One region of the Thiobacter subterraneus genome, then DNA from elsewhere that is predicted to be linked to it. Evidence: predicted binding sites of a transcription regulator. Region 1 holds the regulator's gene; the other holds the start of a gene.
The links. Region 1 encodes HrcA, which represses chaperone genes, less so after heat shock. Its sites were predicted from a motif close to TTAGCACTCNNNNNNNNNGAGTGCTAA; they were not measured.
Positions count from the first base shown of each region.

Region 2: a site for HrcA is predicted at 5,307-5,333, ahead of groES (co-chaperone GroES). Genes of this name have one in related genera too.

Region 1 covers NZ_AP042402.1:659,201-667,033, reverse strand. The annotation lists gene dnaK (molecular chaperone DnaK) at 1-516, opposite strand, end outside; gene grpE (nucleotide exchange factor GrpE) at 606-1,160, opposite strand; gene ACZ42P_RS03450 (hypothetical protein) at 1,325-2,308, opposite strand; gene hemH (ferrochelatase) at 2,381-3,478, opposite strand; gene hrcA (heat-inducible transcriptional repressor HrcA) at 3,478-4,494, opposite strand; gene ACZ42P_RS03435 (NAD kinase) at 4,595-5,467, shown strand; gene recN (DNA repair protein RecN) at 5,502-7,157, shown strand; gene fur (ferric iron uptake transcriptional regulator) at 7,280-7,708, opposite strand; gene ACZ42P_RS03420 (outer membrane protein assembly factor BamE) at 7,833-7,833, shown strand, end outside.
Region 2 covers NZ_AP042402.1:1,414,976-1,422,808, reverse strand. The annotation lists gene ACZ42P_RS07110 (NAD(P)/FAD-dependent oxidoreductase) at 1-366, shown strand, start outside; partial or broken gene ACZ42P_RS07105 (IS256 family transposase) at 797-1,964, shown strand; gene ACZ42P_RS07100 (hypothetical protein) at 2,130-2,681, shown strand; one part of gene ACZ42P_RS07095 (IS3 family transposase) at 3,292-4,430, opposite strand; one part of gene ACZ42P_RS07095 (IS3 family transposase) at 4,430-4,862, opposite strand; gene groES (co-chaperone GroES) at 5,463-5,753, shown strand; gene groL (chaperonin GroEL) at 5,853-7,490, shown strand; gene ACZ42P_RS07080 (EAL domain-containing protein) at 7,669-7,833, shown strand, end outside.

The DNA of each region.
Region 1 (7,833 bases):
GGGCTCGTTGATGATCCGCTTCACCTCCAGGCCGGCAATGCGCCCCGCGTCCTTGGTGGCCTGACGCTGGGAGTCGTTGAAGTAGGCCGGCACGGTGATCACGGCCTCCGTCACCGGCTCGCCCAGATAGGCTTCGGCGTCGCGCTTGAGCTTGCGCAGCACCTGGGCCGACACCTCGGGCGGTGCCATCTTCTTGCCCCGCACTTCCACCCACGCATCGCCGTTGTCGGCCTTCACGATCTTGTAGGGCACCAGACTGATGTGCTTCTGCACCGAGGCCTCGTCATAGCGGCGGCCGATCAGGCGCTTGACGGCGAACAGGGTGTTCTGCGGGTTGGTGACCGCCTGACGCTTGGCCGGCGCACCCACCAGGATCTCGCCGTCTTCCGTGTAGGCGACGATGGAGGGTGTGGTGCGTGCACCCTCGGAATTCTCGATGACCTTGGGCTTGCCCCCCTCCATGATGGCCATGCAGGAGTTGGTGGTACCGAGGTCAATGCCGATGATCTTTCCCATGATGTTTTCCTTTTGCAGTGGTCTCGAAATACGGTTACCGGCTAAATGGGGGCTTGAGGCGCGCTTTCAACCCGAAGCCGCCCCCTGTTTCAGTCCTGTTTGGCCTTGGCCACGGTCACCAGGGCCGGGCGCAGCAGGCGCTCGTGGAGCTGGTAGCCCTTCTGCATCACCGTGGTGACGGTGTTGGGCTCCTGTTCCGACTCCACCATGGCCATGGCCTGATGCAGATTGGGGTCGAATTTCGCGCCGGCCGGGTTGACTTCCTGGATGTGGAACTTTTCGAACACCCGGTTGAGCTGTTTCAGCGTGAGCTCCACGCCCTCACGCAGGCTCTCCACGGAGGCGTTCTCCACCGCAAGGGCCATCTCCAGGGCGTCCTTGACCGGCAAAAGCTCCCGGGCGAAGGATTCGATGGAGAACTTGCGTGCCTTTTCCACCTCCTCGGCGCTGCGGCGGCGCACGTTCTCGGTTTCCGCCTTGGCGTACATCCAGGCGTCGTAGTGTTCCTGGGCCTTGCGCTCCGCCTCCCGCAGCATTTCCTCGAGGCTGGGCATCACTTCCGGTGCGGGATGGGCGGCGGGTTCGTTTTGGGTCGCTTCGGTTTGGTCTTGCTTCTGCGTCTGGGTGGTTTCCTGATCGGACATGGGTTCCTCCAAGGGTTCCGATCGCGTATGGGGGCGGCTGGCCCCATTTCAAGAGGGGGGGCACCCCGGTGAGGCGCGGGGCGCGCCGGCCTCCCGGGCCCCCCTGCAGGGGCGGTGACCCGAGGGGGATCCCGGACAGGCGCCGGCCCGATGGACAATCCGGGTTAGATCTTTACGTCGACCTGCTGCACCGTGCCGGCACTGCCGGCCTCGGTGAGATAGAAACTGCTGGTGCGCAGCCAGCCACCGGCCGTCTCGAAGGGGGTGGCGATGCGCCCCAGATGGATGGCGCCGACCCCTGCCTGGGCCAGGGGCAGCACCCAGTCGCCCTGGGCAGTCCGGTTGAACAGCAGCAGCCGGCGGAAGACCGGGTCGGCCTCATCGATGAAGCCGTTGCCGTCCGCGTCGAAGCCTGCCAGTTCGGCAAAGCCGTCACCGCTGGCGGGGCCGAACAGTTCGCGCCCGTCCGTGATCCGGCCGTCACCGTTGCGGTCCAGGGCCAGGAAGGCGCTGCCGGCGGCCAGGAAGGGCATGGCCTCGGTCTGCCCATCCCCATCCAGGTCGAAGGCGAACCGTCCCTCCGTGAGCTGGGCGCTGGTTCCCGCGAAATTGAGGACGAGGGGGTCCTTGGCGGCGACCTCCTCGCCCATCCCGACGCGCAGGGACAGGCGCTCGGCTTCCTCCCGCGCGAGGGAAAACGCCACCTGGACCGCGATCTCGCGCCCGTCACGGGTGCGTACCAGGGCCCGGGCCTGGAACGTCACCTGCTCCTTGAGCTGCCGTTCGGCGTCCAGTTCATAGCGCAGGCTAAAGGAGGGCCCGGCGGCTGCGCCTTCGGCAGGGGTCGCCTCGGAGCGGGCTGGCGTGTCCTGGGAAACAGGGCGCAGGCGGCACACGCAGCGGCCCGTCAGGCGTTCCAGCAGGGCGATGAGCAGGGTCACGCGCGGGTCCCGGGCGGCTTCGTCACCGGCCTTGCGGATCTGCTCGGCCGCTGCCGCCGCCCGGCCGCCGTCCGACAGATCCACCCGGTCGGGCGTCCCGGCGGCACGCCCCGGCACGGCTTGCACGCTCAGCCGTTCCCGCATGGTGAAACGCTCGGTCCGTTCATGGCGGGCCGCGAGATCGACCCAGGCCTGCTCCACGCGCATCGCAGCTCTCCGTTCACGGGGGGATGGAGGGAATTAACGGTAGAACGGCGCGGCCCTTGAGGCAGGGCGGCCCTACTGGGCCGCACCCAGGGCCAGGGCACGGGTACGGGAGGCCTCGGCCGCGCGGGCCGCCCGGTCTGGCGCCTCGTCGAGCCAGCCCGCGAGATGGCCCAGGGTCAGGTCGGCAAGCGCCCGGATGAAGTCCGGCCGGTCGTTGGGGCAGGGGATGTAGTGGAACTCACGACCGCCGGCGGCGAGAAAGGCGGTCTTGGCCTCGACGGCGATTTCCTCCAGGGTTTCCAGGCAGTCGGCGACGAAGCCGGGGCAGATGACGTCCACCCGGCCGACGCCCTGGCGGGCCAGGGCCTCCAGGGTGGGCTGGGTGTAGGGCTTGAGCCACTCGGCGCGGCCGAAGCGGGACTGGAAGGTCACCTGCCAGGCGTCGGCGGCAAGCCCCAGGTTTTCCGCCAGCAGGCGCGCGGTCTTCTGGCATTCGCAGTGGTAGGGGTCGCCCTTTTCCAGGGTGAAGCGGGGCACCCCGTGGAAGCTCATGATGAGCCGGTCCGGCCGGCCATGGGCGGCCCAGTGGGCGCGCACCGATTCCGCCAGGGTGGCGATGTAGCCCGGATGGTCGTGGAAATGCTTGACGAGGCGCAGCTCGGGCGGGTTGCGCAGCCGCTGCAGGGTGGCCGCCACCGCATCGAACACGCTGCCGGTGGAACTGGCGGCGTACTGGGGGTAGAGGGGCAGCACCAGCAGCCGGTCGCAGCCGGCCGCCTTGAGCCGGAGGATCCCCTGTTCCACCGACGGTTCGCTGTAGCGCATGGCGTAATCCACCACCAGGGGCGTGCGGGTGCGCTCGCCAAGATACCCCTTGAGCAGTGTCGCCTGCCGCTTGGTGTGGACGAGCAGGGGTGACCCCTCCGGCGTCCAGATGCTGGCGTATTTCTGGGCCGACTTGCGCGGGCGGGTGTTGAGGATGATGAGATGGAGAATGGGCCACCAGACGGCCCGGGGAATCTCGATCACCCTTGGATCGGACAGGAACTGGCGCAGATACGGCCGCAGGGCCGCCGCCGTGGGGGCGGCGGGGGTGCCCAGGTTGACCAGGAGCACGCCGACGCGGGGAACCGTGCCGTGGCGATAGGGGGGTTCCGGCAGATAATGCATCAGTGATAGGAAAGGGCGCTGGACAGCAGCTTGGCCGTGATGTCCACGATGGGGATGACGCGGTCGTAGGCCATGCGCGTCGGGCCGATCACCCCCACCGTGCCCACCACTTGCCCGTTCACCTCGTAGGGCGCGGTGACCAGACTGCATTCGTCCAGGGGCATGACGCCGGACTCGCCACCGATGAAGATCTGCACGCCCTGACTCTGCTGCCCCAGGGCCAGCAGCTGCATGAGCTCGGTCTTCTGCTCGAAGATGGAGAACAGGCGTTTGAGCCGGTCCAGGTTGGCCGACAGATCCTGAACCTCCAGGAGCTTGCCCTCACCGGACAGCACGCACTGGCCTTCCGCTTCCGAAAGGGCCGCGCTGCCGGCCTCCAGCGCCGCGGTCATCAGGGCGGTGACGTCCTGGCGCAGGGCCTTGAGTTCGTCCTGAATGGTCTGCTTCACCTCGTCCAGGGTGCGGCCGGCATAGTTCTGGTTGAAGAAATTGGCGGCTTCTGTGAGTTCCGCCGCGGTGTAAGCCTTGGCGGGAATGAGGATGCGGTTTTGCACGTTGCCGTCCGTGGCGACCAGGATCATCAGGATGCGCCGCTCCGACAGGCTCAGGAATTCGATATGGCGTACCGCGGTGCTGCGCTTGGGCGCCATCACCACACCGGCGAAATGGGTGAGGTCCGACAGCAGGCGCGAGGCGGAGGCGATCAGGCGCTGGGGATCCGAGGTGTCCAGCTTGCTCTCCAGCGCCTGCACGGCCTGGCTCGGCAGCGGCTGCACCGTGAGCAGGCTGTCCACGAACAGGCGGTAGCCCCGCGGCGTGGGGATGCGCCCCGCCGAGGTGTGGGGGCTGGTGACGAAGCCCAGTTCCTCCAGGTCGGCCATCACGTTGCGGATGGTCGCGGGGGACACGTCCAGCCCGGAATAACGGGACAGGGTGCGCGACCCCACGGGCTGGCCTTCCGCAATGTAGCGTTCCACCAGGGTCTTGAGCAGGACGAGGGAGCGCTTGTCGAGCATGGTCACGATTCTACCGATTCCTGACCCGTTATGAAGTTCCATCGACGCCGCCCGCTGCCGCCCGGACAAAGCGTGGGGCCACCGCTATAATTTCGGCATCATGCGCTTCCCTTTCAAGACCGCGGCCCTGGTGGGCAAGTACAACAGCAGGGAGATCGGCAGCGCCCTGCTGCGCCTGGCGGACCACCTGTCACAGCGGGGGCTGCGTGTCATCATCGCCACCCAGACCGCGGAACGGGTGGGTATTGCCGGCTTCGAGACCGCGACCCTGTCCGAGATCGGCCATATCGCCGACCTGGTGGTGGTGTTCGGCGGCGACGGCACCATGCTTTCCATTGCGCGCATCCTGGCGCCCCATGACGTTTCGGTGGTGGGCGTAAACCAGGGGCGGCTGGGCTTTCTCACCGACGTCTCCCTCGACACCATGATCCAGACCCTGGACGAGATGCTGGCGGGGGAGTTCGTGGTGGAAGATCGCTTTTTGCTGGATGCGGTGATCAAACGCAACGGCGAAATCCTCCACGAAGCCCGTGCCTTCAACGACGTGGTGGTGTCCAAGGGGGCGGCGGGGCGGCTCATCGAGCTGGAGGTGTTCATCGACGGCCAGTTCGTGTACAGCCAGCGCTCCGACGGCCTGGTGATCGCTTCCCCCACGGGCTCCACGGCCTACGCCCTGTCGGCGGGCGGCCCCATCCTCCATCCCACCCTGGAGGCCATCGCCCTCGTGCCCATCTGCCCCCACACCCTGTCCAACCGGCCCATCGCCGTGAACAGCCACTCCCAGGTGGAGGTGCTGATCGTCCATGCCGACGACTGTTGCGCCAACCTGGATGGCCAGCACCGGCTGGACCTCAAGGTGGGCGACCGGGTGCAGGTGAGTGGATCCATGGAAACGGTGCGCCTGCTCCATCCCAAGGGCCACAGCTATTACGACATGCTGCGCCAGAAACTGCACTGGGGGGAAAAGCTGTGAGGCACACCGGTCTTCTCGGGGGCGACGGCTGACCGTGCTGGTCCATCTTTCCGTCCGCGATTTCGTCATCGTCGACCGGGTCGAGCTGGATTTCGAGCCCGGTTTCACCGTGCTCACCGGCGAGACCGGTGCCGGCAAGTCCATCCTCATCGACGCCCTGGCCCTGGTGCTGGGCGACCGCGCCGATGCTTCCGTGGTGCGGCAGGGCTGTGCCCGGGCCGAGATCGCCGCCCAGTTCGACATTTCCCGGGAGCAGGAACTCCTCGAGTGGCTGGCGGCCCACGACCTGACAGGCGACGAAGGTCTGTGCCTGCTGCGCCGGGTGGTGGATGCTTCGGGCCGCTCCCGTGCCTTCATCAATGGCCATGCGGCGACCCTGCAGCAGCTGCGCGAGGTGGGGGAGCGGCTGGTGGACATCCATGGCCAGCATGCCCACCAGAGCCTGCTCAGGCCGGCGGCCCAGCGTGCCTTGCTGGATGGCTACGCGGCGCTGGATGTGCTGGCCGGCCTGGTGGCCGACCTGTACCGGGACTGGCAGGAAATCCGCCGGCAGCGGCAGCTGGCGGAACGGGATGCGGCGCAGCTCGCCCGGGAACGGGAAGAGCTGGAATGGCAGGTGAAGGAGCTCGAGGCGCTCCAATTCAGCGAGGAGGAGTGGGCTGCGCTTAAGGCGGAACACAGCCGGCTGGCCCATGCCGCCAGTCTCATCGAAGGCGCGCGGGAGGCGGTGGAACAGCTCTCCGAGAGCGATCTGTCGCTGCTGTCCCAGCTGGCCGGCGTGATCGACCGGCTGCAGCAGCTGCGGCAATACGACCCGGCCCTGGAAGAAGTGCTGGCCATCCTGGAGCCGGCGGAAATCCAGTTGCGCGAGGCGGCCTATGCCTTGAACCACTATCGCCAGCGGCTGGACCTGGACCCCGAACGCCTCGCGGAGTGCGAGGCGCGGCTGGAAGCCATCCACCGGGCGGCACGCAGGTTCCGCGTCACCCCGGACCGCCTGCCGGCGCTGCTGGAAGGCGCGCGCGAGCGGCTGGCCGAGCTGGCGCAGGCCGGGGATGCCGCTGCCCTGGCCCAGCGCGAGGACGCGCTTAAGGCACGCTATCGTGCCGAGGCGGAAAAACTCAGCGCGGAACGGGCCAAGGCCGCGGCGGAGCTCTCCCGCAAGGTAACCCAGACCCTGCAGACCCTGGCCATGGCAGGCGCGCGCTTCGAGGTGGCGCTGGTGCCGGCGCCGGAGGCAGGCAGCTTCGGTCTGGAGAACGTGGAGTTCCGGGTGGCGGCCCATGCCGGGGCGGCGTTGCGCCCCCTCGCCAAGGTGGCCTCCGGTGGCGAGCTCTCCCGCATCAGCCTGGCCATCCAGGTGGTCGCGGCGGACGTGACGCCGGTGCCCACCCTCATCTTCGACGAGGTGGACGTGGGCATCGGCGGGGGGGTGGCCGAGATCGTCGGCGCCCTCCTCAAGCGGCTGGGGGAAAGCCGGCAGGTGCTGTGCATCACCCATCTGCCCCAGGTGGCGGCGCAAGGCGACCATCACCTCCGGGTGTGGAAGGAGACGCGGGACGGGGCGACCGTCTCCCGCATCGCCCCCCTGGACCGGGACGCACGGGTGGAGGAAATCGCGCGCATGCTGGGGGGTGTGGACATCACGGACACCACACGCGCCCACGCCGCGGAGATGCTCGACCGCTGATGGAAGGGCTTCGCCGCGCCGGGCCCGCACCAGGCCTGGGCCGAAAACGGGCTCGCATGCGGTCGCGCCCCATCGCGGCTGAAACCGCGGCCACTGGGCCTGCGGGATCCTTAAGCGCTTTCCTAGCGCCGGTAGGGACAGTTTTCCTTGGTGCAGTCGGCGTAGATGTAGAGGGAGTGTTCGTGGATGGAGAAGCCCCGCTCCCGGGCGATTCTTTCCTGACGCTTTTCGATTTCCGCGTCGTAGAACTCCTCCACCCGTCCGCACTGCATGCACACCAGATGGTCGTGATGTCCCCCCTGGTTCAGCTCGAACACCGCCTTGCCGCTTTCGAAATGGTGGCGGATCAATAGCCCGGCCTGTTCGAACTGGGTGAGCACACGGTAGATGGTGGCCAGCCCGATGTCCGCGTCGCCCTGCTGCAGCAGCATGCGGTAAACGTCCTCGGCGGTGAGATGGCGGACCTCACTGGTCTCGAACAGGCTGAGAATCTTCAGGCGGGGCAGGGTGGCCTTGAGCCCGGCGTTCTTGAGTTCCCTGGGATCGCTCATGGGTATGTCCGGCAAGCACTGACCGCTCAGATGATAGGCCGTTTGCCCGGCGGCTGCCAGCCGGCGTGCTGCCCAGGGCGGGGGCGAGCCGCTATAATGGCCGCTTTCACTGCGGGCCTTCCCCA
Region 2 (7,833 bases), 760 kb from region 1:
GACTGCGCGTCCTGTCCCCAGCCCGGCTCCGACCGGCCCGTCCCGCCGCGGGCCCAGGCGGCCCATCAGCAGGCCATGCTGCTGGCCAAATCCCTGCCACGGCGTCTGCAGGGCAAACCGCTGCCGGAGTATGTCTATCGCGACTACGGCTCCCTGGTGGCGCTGGGACGCTACACCACCGTGGGCAACCTCATGGGCGGGCTCGCGCGGGGCAGCATGCTGATCGAGGGACTGATCGCGCGCTTCGTCTATTGGTCCCTCTACAAGAAGCACCAGATCGCCCTGCACGGCGTGTTCCGCGTGGTGCTGTCCACCCTCGCCACCTTCATCAACTCCCCCAACAAGCCGCGGGTGAAATTGCACTAGCCCTGCCGTCCGGCGCAAATGGGGGGTAACGGTGCTGCCGGACAACAGCGGCGGCAGGGTCGGTGCTTGATCGCAGGTTTCAAGTATCAGGGGAAGACTGATCCCAAGCTGCACTGGTGAAGGACGCTCTTCCACTCAGATGACGCCGCAGAGTTGATGAACCCCGGAGTCCGTTCGGGATGTCTTCCGGCGGTCAAATCCGTGTGTCGCTTGCCACGCAAAATGGCAGCACCCCAGCAAAGAGTTCCCCGGTGAATGACGAAGAGGGCTTGACACTGGCATTGACAACGGCATGATCGTACGCTCTTTCGCTGTCAAACCATTGTGGCAGTTGTGTATCTTTCTTTCTGTAAATTCCGTTTCGCCCTACCGGCGGGATGGTGAGGTGGGAGATCTGACGCCATGACATGGAGAAAGGAGTATAAGCCCCATGGCGATGCGAGTCGAAACGAACGCTCTGGAGGCGGCGTATGCAGCCTTGCTTGAGCACGGTCTTGACGGCGCGGGCGAAGCGCTGCGCATCTTGGTCAACGAGGCGGCCAAGATCGAGCGCGCCGAGTTTGTCGGCGCCCGGCCTTACGAACGCACCGCAACCCGGCGCGATTCGGCCCCCGGCTTCAAGCCCAAGACCATGCTCACCCGCCTGGGTGAAGTGACTTTCCAGGTGCCGCAGGTGCGTTCCGGCGATTTTTACCCTTCCGCCCTGGAAAAGGGCACCCGCACGGACCAGGCCGTCAACCTGGCGCTGGCCGAGATGTATGTCCAGGGCGTCTCCACCCGGCGGGTGATCGACGTCCTGCAGCGTCTGCTTGGGCCCGAGATTGCGCTGTCTTCCGCCCAGGTGAGCCGTGCCGCGGCCAGGCTCGACGAGGGGCTCAAAGCTTGGCGCGAGCGCCCCTTGGGCGAGGTGCCCTACCTCTTGTCTTCCTGCCCGCTACGAGAAGGTCCGCCTGGAAGGCCGCATCGTCGATTGCGCAGTCTTGATCGCCGTCGGCATCGACGCTTCGGGCAAACGCCGGGTGCTGGGCTGCGACATTGCCACCTCGGAAGCCGAGATCAACTGGCGCCGTTTCCTGGAAAAGCTCCTCGCCCGAGGCTTGCAGGGCGTCAAGCTCATCGTTGCCGACGATCATGCCGGACTCAAGGCGGCCCGCCGCGCTGTCTTGCCCGCTGTCCCATGGCAGCGCTGCCAGTTCCATTTGCAGCAGAATGCCGGCCAGTTCGTTACCCGCCAGGAGGCGAAGAAAACGGTCGCCGCCCAGCTGCGCGCCATCTTCAACGCACCCGACCGGGCGGAGGCCGAACGGCTCTTGAAGAGCGCTCTGGAGGCCTGGCGCAAGGCGCATCCGAAGCTGGCCCAATGGGCCGAGGAAGCCGTGCCGGAGAGCCTGACCGTGTTCGACTTCCCGGCAGCGCACCGCATCCGCCTGCGCACCACCAATGGCCTGGAGCGGATCAACCGGGAGCTGCGCCGCCGCACGCGCGTGGCTAGCATCTTCCCCAACCCGGATTCCTGCTTGCGCCTCGTCTCGGCTCTGCTTGCCGAACTCGACGACGAGTGGATGACCGGCAAGGTCTATCTCAACCTCAACCCGTAACCCCGGCGCCATGACACCCGCCGCAGAAATTTACAGAAAAGGGGTCGCACAATCTGCTTGCCGCGTTCAAGTGCGCAACCTCGCCGGCAGCGCTGAAAGTCAGTTGGTGGGGGACGGCGCGGATATCATGATGGCGGAGGAAGGTTGCGTCGCCCAAAGCGGGAAATGCGCAAATCAAATGTGGCGGATGGCGGCATGAAAGGAAAATATTTCTCACCATCCAGGTCGGAAGCCAACATTCTGGACCTCGTGCTATTTGGTTCGTCCTTTACACTCCATTTGATTTGGTGTCTTTACATATTTAAGGAACGTGGCATCGGAGCCGTCACACGTTCTCAGCAATTGCTGGGCAATGTCTATTCAGTTGTCGGTTTTGAGTGGAATGGCCTTGGAGCCTATTTGGTCGCTGGAGCATTGCTTTCCTCTTTCTTGGCAAACACTTTTAGGCGCGTGTTTGAGGGACTGCTGCTTGGTTGGCCGAGATTTCCCACGCATAACAAAGGGAGCCTGACGGATTCTTTCTGGATGCTGCTTGGTTATGGACTTATAACTTTCTTCGCCGCTGGTTTTTTTGGGGAGAAATTCACAGCAAAAAATATCGAGTTGTTGGACGCAATCCTTATTGCTGCAATGACATATATTTTTGGCTTTATAGTTAATGTTTTCGATGAATTCTTGTCGGCGGCTTATATCGTTTTTCGTGGAGGTAAAGCTTGAGCGCGTTACACAAAGCAGGGTCCCTTGCATGGGTGGCCACCAAACTGAAAGAGGTGGCTGATGCAGCTGAGATTGTCCAAAACACGGCTGATCCAAATGCTCGCGAGCAAGCGGCTTATGATGCTGCAACGAAGCTGGCTGAGGCCGTTGGAATTGGCATACCGCTTTGGTTTCTCGACAAGGCTCTCACCAAAACTGGTCTCGATCGTGTATTTGATTCACTCCGCAAGGACAAATCATTCCAAGATTACTTGAAGGATCAGGCCGCGAAGAAAAGTCTACGAGATGCGGGATTAGGCACCCTGGCGGAATGGGGATTGAAAGAGCTTCGTGAATGGATCAGCCGGAACGCATATCTCGATCCTCTATTTGATTTGACGACGGGTCGGTATCGGGATGCCAAACCCTGGCGCTGGCCCCGGGACCCCTTCATCCTGGACCTCGACAGCGACGGCTGGGAGGCAGTGGGCTACCCCGCCCACATCGACTTCGACTTTGATGGCGACGGCATTCTGACCAAGACTGGCTGGGTGGGCAGGGAGTTGTGCATCTTTCTCTCTGCAAATTTCCCCCCGCACTACGGAACAAGTCAAGCTAGTTGTCGCCTGATTCATGCAACAAACTGCCCTGTATCTTCGGCATGTACGTGGCCGCGCACGACAGCATTACGCTCCGGATTGAGCGTGACCGCACCGACCGGTGTCCAGTCGCGAACCTCCCCGGACCAGCGCGCAGGATGGCGCGCGCGGGCCTGGAGATACGTCTGATGGCGTTTGGCCAGGATGGCCTGGTCCTCCAACGCGTGTCGCTGCGCCGGCGTGACGTAGCGGATGCCACTGTGGCGGTGCTCGAAGTTGTACCAGTGCACGAAGTCCCGCCCCCAGCGGCGGGCCTCTTCAAGGGTGGCAAAGCCCCGCGCCGGGAATTCGGGGCGATACTTGGCCGTTTTGAACAGCGACTCGACGAAGGCGTTGTCGTCGGAGACGCGCGGGCGCGAGTAAGAGGGTTTGACACCCAGCCAGTGCAGCATGGCAAGCACCGTGGTGGCCTTGAGCGTGCTGCCGTTATCGCCGTGAAGCACGGGTTTGTCGATCATCGCGTGGACGCCTTCGGCCAGCGCGGTGCGCTTGAGCAGGCTCACCGCGTGGTCGGCGTGGTCAGCCGCATGGATTTCCCATCCGACGATCTTGCGGCTGTAGAGATCCAGGATCAGGTAAAGGTGGAACCAACGCCCCTGCACCTGCGTGGGCAGGTAAGTCATGTCCCAGCACCAGACCTGGCCTGGCGCGGTCGCGACATGGGTGGTTGGCGGGCGCGAACGCTGAGGCGCACGAGCCCGGCCCCGGTGGCGCGTCTGCCCGTGGGCGCGCAGCACGCGCTGGAAGCTCGATTCGCTGGCGATATAGATCCCTTCGTCGGCGAGCGTCGGCACGATGCGCGCGGGGGGTTGGTCGGCGAAACGCGCCTCGTTGGCCACCGCCAGGATGCGGGCGCGCTCCTCTTCGGTGAGCGCATGGGCGGGTGTCGGGCGCTTGGCCATGGGCCGGCGATCGCCGACGCGCAGGCCGTCCTCGGCCTTCCAGCGTTGCAGGGTGCGCACGGTGATGCCAGCAACCTCGCATGCCGGGCGCAGGCGCGCCCCCGCGGCATGTGCGGTGTCGATGTGGCGGACGATTGTTTGGCGATCTTCCCGGCCGATCATGCGTCCTCGTCCTTGTCCTTTGGAAAGATCGCCTCGAGCTTTTTTGACAGCACCAGCAGCGCGGCGGCTTCGGCCAAGGCCTTCTCCTTGCGGCGCAGCTCGCGCTCGAGTTCCTTGATACGTCGCCGGTCGGCCTTCTTGTCGCGGAGGCCGAGCCGCGCGGTGTCCTCGGGGTCGGCCAGCGCTTGTGTCGCCGCTGCACGCCATTGCTCGAGTTCCTGCGGATACACGCCGTTCTCGCGGCACCAGGCGCTCTTGCTGGCTTCATCCATTGCGGCGGTGACCAGCACGGCCTCGAATCGGGCCGGCCCTGTCCAGGCCCGTGTGCGAGCGGGCTTGGACAGGGCATCCGCGCGCCACCTCTCCAGCGTCGCCGTTGAAATACTCAGTTCGCGGGAAACCGTCTCCACCGATGCGCTCTCCGGGGGCAACAACCGTGCTACCGCTTTGTCCTTGAATGCTTGTCCGTATCTGGCCACTTTGTTCTTCCCTTATCGCCCCCAGGTTTCAGATTCTGTCGAGGCGACAACTATTCTGACTCAGAGGGACTACCGGCGGGCTGGTGAGGTGTGCGGTGGTCCCGGTAGCCTGGACAGCCCCTGGGAATAACCCAAGGCCGGTACCGCCGGAGCGGCCATTGCAGGCGATGCTGCCGCAAATCCTCTTCAGGATCCGTTCCGGGCGCCTGGCAGGGGGCCAAGGGCTGTGTCGTGTGCCCCATGGGCTGATAAAGAACCGCAACGGCCCGGTGGGGCGGCCGCCACCGAAGCGAACGGTCAGCGGGAACTCACCCAGCGAGATGCCCCGCCGCCAACCGCCGGACGGCCAGGGCTGCTTCTGCGATTACCTCCCAACGTCGCTCCTGCCGCCGAGGGCCGTGCGCCCGTGCCGGCGCTTGAACTTTCGAAGGGTCGCCCCTATCATTAGCACTCCTCGCGCCCGAGTGCTAACAATTCCGGCGCGCTGTGGCTACGAGCCGCCCCGCCGGCCCGGACTCCTGGGCGACATGCCCGGGCGCAGGTTTGAGGCCGGCCGATCCGGATTCCCCGTTTCAACGCAAAACTTCAGGAGACCGAAGCATGAAAATCCGACCCCTGCATGACCGCGTGATCGTCAAGCGTGTGGAGGAGGAACGCAAGACCGCCTCCGGCATCGTCATTCCGGACACCGCCGCGGAGAAACCGGACCAGGGTGAAGTCATCGCCGTGGGCCCCGGCAAGCGGGACGACTCCGGCAAGCTCATTCCCATGGACGTGAAGGTGGGCGACCGTGTCCTGTTCGGCAAGTACGCCGGCCAAACCGTCAAGGTGGAGGGCGAGGAACTGCTCGTGATGCGCGAAGAAGACATCATGGGCGTGATCGAGAAGTAACCGCTATCCCACGCAAAGACGCGAAGTGCGGGGACCTGCCGGTTTGCCGTGCCACCTCTCCGCCCTTGCGTTCCACGATTTTGAATTCAGGAGAATCAAATGGCTGCTAAAGACGTGAAATTCGGCGATGTCGCCCGCCACAAGATGGTCGCCGGCGTGAACATTCTGGCGGACGCGGTGAAGGTGACGCTGGGTCCCAAGGGCCGCAACGTGGTGCTGGAGCGTTCCTTCGGTGCGCCCACCATCACCAAGGACGGCGTGTCCGTGGCCAAGGAAATCGAGCTCAAGGACAAGTTCGAGAACATGGGCGCCCAGATGGTGAAGGAAGTCGCTTCCAAGACTTCCGATGTGGCCGGTGACGGCACCACCACCGCCACCGTGCTGGCCCAGGCGATTCTCAAGGAAGGCATGAAGTATGTCGCCGCCGGCATGAACCCCATGGACCTCAAGCGCGGCATCGACAAGGCCGTCGCCGCCACCGTGGAGGAGCTCAAGAAGATTTCCAAGCCCTGCACCACCAGCAAGGAAATCGCCCAGGTGGGTTCCATTTCCGCCAACTCCGACGAATCCATCGGCAAGATCATCGCCGATGCCATGGAAAAGGTGGGCAAGGAAGGCGTGATCACGGTGGAGGACGGCTCGGGTCTCGACAACGAGCTGGAAGTGGTGGAGGGCATGCAGTTCGACCGGGGCTATCTCTCCCCCTACTTCATCAACAATCCGGACCGTCAGCTCGCCGTGCTGGAAAACCCCTTCGTGCTGCTGCACGACAAGAAGATCTCCAGCATCCGCGACCTGCTGCCCATCCTGGAGCAGGTGGCCAAGGCGGGCCGTCCGCTGCTCATCATCGCCGAGGACGTGGAAGGCGAGGCGCTCGCCACCCTGGTGGTGAACAACATCCGCGGCATTCTCAAAACCTGCGCGGTCAAGGCCCCGGGCTTCGGTGACCGGCGCAAGGCCATGCTCGAGGACATCGCCATCCTCACCGGCGGCACGGTGATCGCCGAGGAAGTGGGCCTGTCCCTCGAGAAGGCCACCCTCGCCGATCTGGGCCAGGCCAAGCGCATCGAGGTGGCCAAGGAACACACCACCATCATCGACGGTGCCGGCAAGGCCGAGGCGATCCAGGCCCGGGTCAAGCAGATCCGCAAGCAGATCGAGGAAGCCACCAGCGACTACGACAAGGAGAAGCTGCAGGAGCGGGTGGCCAAGCTCGCCGGCGGTGTGGCGGTGATCAAGGTGGGCGCTGCCACCGAGGTCGAGATGAAGGAAAAGAAAGCCCGCGTGGAAGACGCCCTGCACGCCACCCGCGCGGCGGTGGAAGAGGGCATCGTGCCGGGCGGCGGTGTGGCCCTGCTGCGCTGCGTGGAAGCGGTGTCCAAGCTCAAGGGCGACAACCACGACCAGGATGCCGGCATCAAGATCGTGCTGCGCGCCATGCAGGAGCCCCTGCGCCAGATCGTGGCCAACTGTGGTGACGAGCCCTCCGTGGTGGTCAACAAGGTGGTCGAGGGCAAGGGCAATTTCGGCTACAACGCCCAGACCGGCGAGTATGGCGACATGATGGAGATGGGCGTGCTGGATCCCACCAAGGTGACCCGCACGGCCCTGCAGAATGCCGCCTCCGTGGCCGGTCTGATGCTCACCACCGACTGCATGGTGGCCGAGCTGCCGGAAGACAAGCCGGCCCCTGCCGGCGGCGGCATGGGCGGCATGGGCGGCATGGACATGATGTAACCGCCCAACGGATGGTCCGGACAAACCCCGCTGCGGCGGGGTTTGTTTTTTGAGCGGCCTCAAGCCTGCCGGCTGCCTGCCGCTATTCGCACAACGGGACGGTGTGGAGGGGCCGGTGCGGGCCGATCCTGCCCGGCGCTGGGCCCATCCCGCCTCCCGCGCGCTATCATCCCCAGCCATGGCCGCCAATCCTCCCGCTGTTTCCCGCTCCGCGCGCACCCTCATCCTGGGCTTCGGCCTGGTCTGCCTGCTGCTCGTCGCCCTGGCCGCCACGGCGCTGTGGCAGATGCGCGCCGCCAACACCCGCCTGGAGCGCATCGTGGTCGAGGCCAACGTCAAAGTG